One region of the Exiguobacterium sp. UBA7533 genome, then DNA from elsewhere that is predicted to be linked to it. Evidence: riboswitches for the same ligand, from Rfam matches in the RefSeq annotation. Region 1 holds a riboswitch; the other holds the start of a gene.
What was found. A riboswitch is a leader RNA that binds a small molecule or an ion and turns the genes downstream of it on or off. The one in region 1 is predicted to bind FMN.
Positions count from the first base shown of each region.

Region 2: linked by a shared signal. The riboswitch ahead of ribD (bifunctional diaminohydroxyphosphoribosylaminopyrimidine deaminase/5-amino-6-(5-phosphoribosylamino)uracil reductase RibD) and the one ahead of B2U10_RS02745 (ECF transporter S component) in region 1 are both predicted to bind FMN.

Region 1 is NZ_DLMP01000001.1:550,063-554,793, forward strand. Features, by position in the region: gene B2U10_RS02720 (NAD(P)/FAD-dependent oxidoreductase) at 1-417, shown strand, start outside; gene B2U10_RS02725 (GNAT family N-acetyltransferase) at 659-1,150, opposite strand; gene B2U10_RS02730 (GNAT family N-acetyltransferase) at 1,147-1,650, opposite strand; gene B2U10_RS02735 (NAD-dependent epimerase/dehydratase family protein) at 1,647-2,513, opposite strand; gene B2U10_RS02740 (HesB/IscA family protein) at 2,633-2,983, opposite strand; FMN riboswitch at 3,095-3,237, shown strand; gene B2U10_RS02745 (ECF transporter S component) at 3,392-3,958, shown strand; gene B2U10_RS02750 (YuzB family protein) at 4,035-4,268, opposite strand; gene B2U10_RS02755 (NAD(P)/FAD-dependent oxidoreductase) at 4,361-4,731, shown strand, end outside.
Region 2 is NZ_DLMP01000018.1:126,815-131,545, reverse strand. Features, by position in the region: gene B2U10_RS15150 (methionine ABC transporter permease) at 1-181, shown strand, start outside; gene B2U10_RS15145 (MetQ/NlpA family ABC transporter substrate-binding protein) at 201-1,019, shown strand; gene B2U10_RS15140 (M20 family metallopeptidase) at 1,042-2,247, shown strand; FMN riboswitch at 2,431-2,575, shown strand; gene ribD (bifunctional diaminohydroxyphosphoribosylaminopyrimidine deaminase/5-amino-6-(5-phosphoribosylamino)uracil reductase RibD) at 2,734-3,774, shown strand; gene ribE (riboflavin synthase) at 3,759-4,385, shown strand; gene ribA (GTP cyclohydrolase II) at 4,385-4,731, shown strand, end outside.

The DNA.
Region 1 (4,731 bases):
CTATTACATGACTCATCCGTTAACGTCATGACGCCGTATACGCTCGAATCGGTCACAGGTGAGACGCACATCGAGACGATGACGTTCAAACATGCTGAAAGTGGCGAAGTCGTCGTCGTTGCTGCTGACGATGTCGTCTGCAACTTTGGTTTCGTCTCGTCACTTGGGCCGCTCAAAGAATGGGAAGTCGAGTTCGAACGCAATTCGATTCGCGTCAACTCGAAGATGGAGACTGCGATTCCAGGCGTCTTCGCTTGTGGAGATATTGCGACTTACGAAGGACGCGTCAAATTGATCGCAACAGGCTTCGGTGAAGCACCGATTGCCGTCAACCAGGCGAAACTTCTTGTCGATCCATCGGCTCGTCACCCGCAACACTCGACGAGTCTGTTCGAAAAAGTAACGAACCATTCTTGAGATAAATGAATGGCTGCAAACAAATAAGAGGTCGAATTCTGGATAACATACCGGAGTCCGACCTCTTATTTTGATGGAATCACACCTAGGACGTGACCAAACATCTTTGACTCCTACAGGAAAAGGAAGCACGATGTGTGCTTCCGTCAGGGATAAGGAAGACCCGACAGATCACATGGAATGGGAACTGGCGCGGCTTACATCCCGCCTGAGGAAAGCGAAGATGTTGAAACGTCCGATTTCATACGAATGATCTTTTAACAGGCATCCGGTAAACCCGCTGCACGAGTTCTACCCCACCACGCTCAATCATCGATTCTTCGAAGAGCTGACCGCCGAACCGCTCGTAAAACTGGCACGCCGGATTATCCCGCAAGACAGAAACCTGCATTGCCTCGTATTCCGCCAAGTCCTCGATGATACGTTGAAACAATGCCTTCCCGAGCCCCTGCCCTTGAGAAGCTCGCAAAACATAAATCGCGTAGAGTTCTCCTTCACGCGCATCCCTTCGACTTGGTCCACCTTGCGCGAAGCCAACGACTTCGTCTTCTAACTCCACAACATACACGCGCTGATCGACTAACGTCTGCTCCCATTGTTTCGTCCGTTTCTCGTACGACAACTGCGCTAAATACGAATCCGGGATGACATCTTGATATGTCTCCCGCCAGGCATCAATATGAACGCGCGCAATGGTCGACGCATCTTCAAGACGTGCTTCACGAATTCTCATAACGGGATGATGAAGCGACGTGTCTCGCGTCCATTACGAACAGTCGGCTCAATTTCTCGTCCGCCGTTCGCCAAGATGACACGGCGAGATGCTAGATTATCAACGCCACACGTCAACAGCACTTGATCGAGTCCACGTTGCCACGCTTCTTCAAGCGCCAATCGAAGACCGGTCGTCGCATATCCTTTCTGACGCTCGGATGGTCGGATGCCGTATCCGATATGTCCGCCGTACAATTTTAAGTTCTCCGTCAAGTCATGCCGGAAGTTTAACGCGCCGACGATTCGTTGTCCGTCGACCATCCAGTACGTCGAATGCGTGACAAGACCTTCTCTGACTGTCGTTTCCATTTCTTTAAGCTCCGCGAAATAGGTAGCGAGCGGTTCATACGTATCCCCGACCGCTTCCGGTACGATCGTTTCGCCTGACTCTCGCCAGTCTTCTAAAAAGGCGCGGTACTCCGTTTCCCACGCAAGAGTTGGTTTCATCAACTGCATCATTGGTGATTGCGCACCTCCTCTTCAATCAAACGATCGAGCCAGTCATCGATATGTTGGAACAGATAGCCCGCTTCTTTCGCAGCTGTCGTATCCATATAGAAATCGCGTTCTGGCGCAAGTGGCGATTCATCCTCTCCTTTTGCGACGATTTGGCTCGTCGTTCCCGCAATACGGTCGATTTTATCCATCAGGTCTTGAATCGATAGGACGCCGTCACTCGCAGCGTTGATCGGTCCTGTCAATTCCGAACGACCACACCATTCCAGAAAGGCAGCGGCTTCGTAACTTGAGATGTAGCCCATCTTCGCATAGTTGTTTTCAGCGATAATCGGACGACCGTCAAGCGCGCGTTTGATATGGAAGACAAGTCGTTCCGTATAATCGTCTGGTCCGAGGACAACAGGAAAACGAACGGCAACGACAGGGAAGATCGCCCGTTGGAAGAAATAACTCTCCGCTTGGCGCTTTCCTTCGCCATACCCATGTTCCTTCTCAAGATCATATTTCCCGGGAAACGGATTGTAGGCGCGTTCCGAAATATTCGCACCACCGTCTTCATAAACAGACATCGTCGACGTCAACACATAGCGTCCGACTTTTCCTTCAAATGCGTCGATCGCGAGCTTGGCTTGATACGGCGTGAAGCAAATGTTGTCATAGATGACATCCCAGTGCTGTTGGCTTAAATCCTTCATCGTACTACTTGACGTCCGGTCTCCTTTGAAAAATGTCAAGCCCTTCGCGACCGGTGGAGTATGCTCACCGCGTGTGACGATCGTCACATCATCCCCCGAATCGGCTAAACGAATTGCTAAGCGTCGTCCGAAATAGCGTGTTCCCCCGAAGATCAATACTTTTCTCATCCTGAAGCCCTCCCTGTTCGTAGTAGCATTCACTCTCTGTAATATTTCGAGTAAACTCAACAAGTCTCCTGTATGAGAGCAACAAAAAAAATCGTGGACGATGTCCACGATTGGATTCATTAACAGCCACCTGGTGTCCCGGCATTCGTTGCTGTCCGGAATGACGTTCCGCAACCACACGTTGCGATGGCATTCGGATTCGTGATCGTGAATCCGCCACCAAGCATTGACTGTTTATAATCGATTTCCAGTCCTTTGACGACCGGATAATCCTTTTCGTCCACGATGACGGTCACGCCGTGCTGTTCAAAAACGAGATCCGTTTCTTTTTGTTGATCGAATCCCATTCCGTACGACAGACCACTACATCCACCACCTTGGACGAGCATCCGAAGATTTCGTTCATCTGCTGGTGCCTGCGCCATCATGTCCTGGACTTGTAGCGCTGCTGCCTCCGTTAAATGGATCATGTCATCACCTTCCTTTTCTTTAGTATACGCAACTTCTGAGCGAATCGAAACCTAGTTGCTTGAAACTATCTTGAATTCGTTGTATAAATGGTATGTACAATAAAATAATCGTTCCATCTTCAGGGCAGGGTGAAATTCCCGACCGGCGGTAAACAACTCTTTTTAAGTTGAAGCCCGCGAGCGAATAGGGCGCTATTTGCTGATTCTGTGTAATTCAGGAGCCGACAGTACAGTCTGGATGGGAGAAGATGGCGGCATGAGTTTGAATTTGATCGATTTTGCAATAATCGATTAGGTTTATTTAATGCGGACTTCTCCCCTGTTGATCTGATCAATAGGGGTTTCTTTATGGTCGCAGTCATGCCAATACTTCATCGAGAGGAACGAGCAAAAGGAGACAATACTCGTATGAAACGCACACAAAAAATGGTCACTCTGTCAATGTTAGGTTCAATCTCATTTGTTCTTATGCTTATCAATTTTCCACTACCGTTCTTACCAAACTATCTGAAGATCGACTTCAGTGATGTTCCTGCTCTTGTCGCAGCGATCATGTTCTCACCGGTCGCAGGTGTCATCGTCGAAGCATTGAAGAACGTGTTATACTACATCTTCCGCGGAAGTGGTGTTCCGGTCGGAGAATTCGCGAACTTCGCTGCAGGCGTCGCATTCGTACTACCTGTCAGCTGGTTCTACCACAAAAAGAAATCAACACAAGGTCTCGCAACTGGTCTCGTCGCTGGTACGATCACGATGGCACTCGGTCTTGCGATCCTCAACTATATCTTGATCCTTCCAGCGTATGCATGGTTCCTCGGTATGGATTACATGGCGGATCCAGCTGTCAAATGGACAGCGATCACTGCCGGTATCTTACCGTTTAACGTCATCAAGGCTTTGTTCATCTCGGCACTCTTCATTCCACTGTTCTTGAAACTACGCCCATGGATGATGCGCCGTCAACAATCTGCCTGATCCGAAAAGCTGCGCCCGCTGACGGACACGAATCCCCTCGTTCAGACGAACGAGGGGATTTTTTGGCTGTCCATGCTCACAGCTCATTCTCTTCGATTTTCAGGTAAATCTTTTCAAGCAACTCTTCCGGCGTTTCACCTACGACGGTCTCACCATCTACGAGACAAAAATGGTCAAGCGAACAAATCCCGCAATAACCGAGGCAACCGTATTCGACGACGTCAACATTCGGGTCACGTTCAAGTTGCTCCATGACGACCTGTGTACCAGCCGCTAAGTTACTAATACAAAATTCAATAATCGGATTCACTTTTTTTCCTCCTTCAAGCAGGAAACGACCTGCCTCATGTCGTATTATACAAGGTCAGACTGATTTAGGGGAACTAAGGGGGATTTTACGTTATGAAGCAATTGGTCGTACTCGGCGGAGGTTATGGTGGAATGCGGATTTGTGAGCGATTCAAGGACGAGGAAGTTGCCGTCACGCTCGTCGACCGTCTACCGTACCACGCACTCAAAACGGAATACTACGCACTCGCAGCAGGTACATTATCAGATCGGGATGTCCGGATTGAATTTCCGGAGGGGAAACATCTTACCTATAAATATGGACATGTCATCAAAATCTCACCAGAGACGAATACAGTCCATCTGCAGGACGGATCAGAATTATTCTATGATGACTTAATCATCGCCCTCGGTTGCGAGGATAAATACCACAACATTCCGGGTGCTCAAGAATTTACATACAGCATCCAGACACTAGAAGAATC
Region 2 (4,731 bases), on a different contig from region 1:
CGGGGCATCAGCGATGGCAGGTGCTATCGGTGGCGGTGGACTGGGTGACTTAGCAATTACGTACGGTTATCAACGGTTCGACACGAAAGTCATGATCATCACGGTCGGGATTCTCGTTATCTTAGTCCAAGGCTTACAGACGACAGGCAACATCGTCGCACGAAAAATCAGAAGACATTAATCAAGGGAGCGATTCAGCCATGAAAAAAGCAGTAGCGATTGGAGCAACATTAACGACGATTTTATTTGCCGGGTGCTCAGCATCAGGAGAAGAAGAAAAGACGATCAAGCTCGGGGTCAGCGGTTCAGACACTCAAGTGTGGGATTACGTCGCGAAAAAAGCGGAAAAGGAAGGCATCAAAATCGAGCTCGTCAAGTTCTCCGATTATGTCCAGCCGAACATGGCACTGGCTGAGGGTGAGATCGACGCCAATGCTTTCCAGACGATTTCCTACTTCAACGCCTTCAAGAAGGAACATAAGTTGAAGCTGTCGCCGATTGCGACGACCGTCATTGCACCAATGGGGATCTACTCGGATAAATATAAGGACGTCAAAGATATTCCAGTCGGTGGCAAAATTGCTGTTCCGAACGAAGCGACGAACATGGGACGTGCCCTCTTATTACTACAAGAAGCAGGTTTGATCAAATTACCGGACGACTTCGACGGCAATGGATCGGTCGATAAGATCGTTGAAAATCCGAAGAAACTGAAAATCGTTCCGATCGTCGCGGGACAAACGCCACGCGTCTTACCGGACGTCGCTGCATCGATCATCAATAACGGTATTGCTGTTGACGCAGGACTAAATCCGATCAAGGACTCGATCGTCCATGAGAACGAGACAGCAAAACCATACATCAATATCATCGCGACACGGACGGAAGACAAGAACAAAAAAGAACTGAAAAAGATCGCGTCGCTTTACCAACAAAAAGATGTCGCGGCTTTCATCAAAAAAGAATATAAAGGTAGCTCGATCCCGACGTTCGTTCCACTAAGCGACATCGGCGAATAAATTCTAAAGGAGAGTGGATAGCATGACGACACCAGTACGCACGACATGGGTAGAGACGATTGAGCAGGACATCGAACAAAAAAGGGAATCGTATCTTGAGACGAGCCACCGGATTCATGCGACGCCGGAAATCGGTAACGAGGAATTCTTTGCTTCGCGACTACATGCAGAGCGTTTGACGGCAGAAGGCTTTACAGTAGAACTCGGCGTCGCAGGGCACGAGACCGCATTCTTCGCGAAGAAGTCAAGCGACCGACCTGGCGCGACAATTGCCTTTCTCGCTGAGTACGATGCGTTGCCGGGCATCGGACACGCATGCGGTCATAATATCATCGGAACGACGAGTGTCGCAGCGGCGATCGCGCTTAGCAAAGTGCTTGATGAAATCGGTGGGAGTGTCGTCGTGCTTGGAACGCCAGCCGAAGAAGGTGGGCCGAACGGAAGTGCGAAAGGCAGTTTCGTCAAACACCAGTTGCTTGAAGGAATCGATGCGGCCTTGATGGTCCATCCGTCCGGACAAACGCGGATCACGGGATCCTCGCTTGCGGTTGATCCGCTCGATTTTGCCTTTACGGGTCGTCCCGCGCACGCAGCGGCGACACCGGAAGAAGGCATCAACGCTCTCGACGCTGTCATTCAGCTCTTCAATGGGATCAACGCTTTACGTCAGCAGTTACCGGATGATGTCCGGATCCACGGGATCATCACGCATGGTGGCGATGCGCCGAACATCATTCCGGAATACGCAAAAGCACGTTTCTTCATTCGGGCGACGACACGGGAACGGCTGAATGCCGTCACGGAGAAAGTCAAAGCGGTCGCGCAAGGTGCGGCACTTGCGACCGGGGCGACGCTTGACGTCATCGCTTTCCAAAATGAAGTCGACAATCTCGTCTTCAATCGGACGTTTGATCGTCTCTTCCAAGAAGAAGCAGAGGCGCTTGGGCAAATCGTGCACCTCGACGAACGACCGGGTCTTGGATCGACGGACGCGGGTAACATCAGTCAAGTCATCCCGACAATCCATCCGTATATCAAGATCGGACCAGACGATCTCGTCGCCCATACAGAAGCATTCAAAGAAGCAGCCCGTTCGGAAGCGGGGGATGAAGCGTTGATCGCAGGCGCTAAAATCCTCGCACGGACAGGACTTCGCGTCCTCGCTGATGAACGGACACGCGGAGCGATTGCCCAAGAATTCCACGATCGGAAGAACGGGTATTTGTAACCGGAACACAATGACTGGACGCACTGATATCAGGTGCTCCAGTCATTTTTAGTATCCAGTAGATCACGAATTGGGGAGGGGTAACAGAAGTGGAACGAAATCATAAAAGAGCTAAGACCGAAGCATTTGCGCTTTGTTTTCTTGAAAAAGATATGCTAGGCTAAAGTTGTATAACTCAATAATCCAGTTCTTCGGGGTAGGGTGAAAATCCCAACCGGCGGTGATGCGATCAATCGATCGACGAGCCCGCGACCCGTGATGTACGCATCATGGCTGACTTGGTGAGATTCCAGGGCCGACGGTAAAGTCCGGATGGGAGAAGAACGAAACGACGCGATTCAAGCTGTTTTCTGAAAAAATGTTTTCAGGAGATGGTCTCTTTCTGCATGCGAAAAAGCAGAAGGCGAACCGTGTATTTCGTGAACCCTTCTATACAGACGCCCCTTTTTCAAGGGGCGTCTTTTTTATTTGAAAGGAGTGAACGCGATGTCACAGATGATGAGTTATGCCATGCAATTAGCACATATGTTAAACGGACAAACAAGTCCGAATCCAAGTGTCGGCTGTGTCATCGTCAAACAAGGACGCATCATCGGTTTTGGTGCGCACCGGTTTGCCGGTGGTCCGCACGCGGAAGTCGAAGCCTTGCGAATGGCAGGAGAGGCCGCCCGTGGTGCTGATCTCTACGTGACGCTTGAGCCATGCAACCATCATGGTAAGACACCACCATGTACGGAAGCGATTCTACAAGCCGGGATCAAACGGGTTTTCGTCGCAACGAAAGACAAACATGCGATTGTCGCTGGTTCAGGGATCAAACGGCTTCAAGACGAGGGAATCGAAGTCGAAGTCGGCTTGTTACGGCATGAAGCGGAAGTCCTCTACGAGACGTTTTGGAAAACGATCGAACGGAAACGTCCGACCGTGACCGTCAAAATCGCTCAGACGATGAACGGGATTGCGGCAACGGGGGAACAGCGCTGGATCACGTCAGAAGAAGCACGCGCGAATGGTCGCGCCCTGCGGGGGTGCCATGATGCGATCCTCGTCGGAAGTGAGACGGTGCTCGTCGATGATCCAGCACTGACTTTACGCGCAGTGTCAGGCATCGAGCCGATTCGAGTAATCGTCGATCGCCGTGGTCGGGTGCCAGAGACCGCGCAAGTCTTTTGCGATGGAAAAAATCCAACGTACTGGCTGACGAGTGTTCCTCGGATAAGTCACGATCAAGTGACGGTGCTCGTCGGTGGATATGAGACGCCGGAAGCGATTCTTAAACGCTTATACGAACAAGACATCCGCAGCGTTTTGATTGAAGGTGGACCGACGATTCAAGCCGCATTCTTTGAAGCAGATCTCGTCGACCAGATTGAAGTCTACCAAGCTCCGTCGATTTTTGAAGGGACTGCCTGGAACGGACGACATGATATCGAAGAACGTTTTCAAATCGATCAGATGGAAACGGTCGGACCGGATCTCCATCTGACGTACATCCGAAAGGAGGAGACGATATGTTCACCGGATTGATTGAAGAAGTCGGGACCTTAAAACGAAAGATTCCGCGACCGAATGGATTAGCACTTGAAATTGAAGCGCACCGGGTGCTCGAAGGAACGAAGATTGGTGACAGCATCGCCGTCGACGGGATTTGTTTGACGGTCACGTCAATGAGCCCAACCGGTTTTACGGCGGATGCTGTCCATGACACGATTCGTTCGACAGCACTCGACACGTACCGGGTCGGAAACCCGTTGCAACTCGAACGGGCGATGCCGGCAGACGGTCGGTTCGGTGGACATTTCGTCAGTGGGCACATCGACGGGACGGCACGACTAATCAGTCGGCGACCGGACGGAGAAGCGATGGTGTATACGTTTGATGTCGGATCGTGGCAAAAGTATTGCATTCCAAAAGGATCAATCGCGATCAACGGCACGAGCCTGACCTTGCAACGCGTCACCTCGGAAACGATCTCGATTTCATTGATTCCGCATTCCCGTCAAGTGACGACGTTTGATCGATTGGCAAGCGGTGCAGTCGTCAATATCGAGTGTGACATGATGGCGAAACATCTCTATCATTTCACGCAACATGAGAAACAGACGGACTGGGCAGCATTCTTAGGAGGCGACATGTAATGAATGGATTCGACTTGATTGAAGACGCGATAGAAGATTTGAAGAACGGACGACCGATCATCGTCTGTGATGACGAGGATCGTGAGAATGAGGGCGATCTCGTCATGCTCGCAGAACACGCGACACCAGAAAACATCAACTTCATGATTACGTATGGAAAAGGACTCGTCTGTGTTCCGGTTAGTCCACATGTGGCAGAGCGATTACATCTCTCGCCGATGACGGACAATAATACGGACCCGCACGGTACGGCATTCACGCTCAGCATTGATCATGAAGAAGCGAAGACCGGCATCAGTGCCGAAGAGCGTTCGCTGACGATCCAGCGGATGCTGACAGATGGACC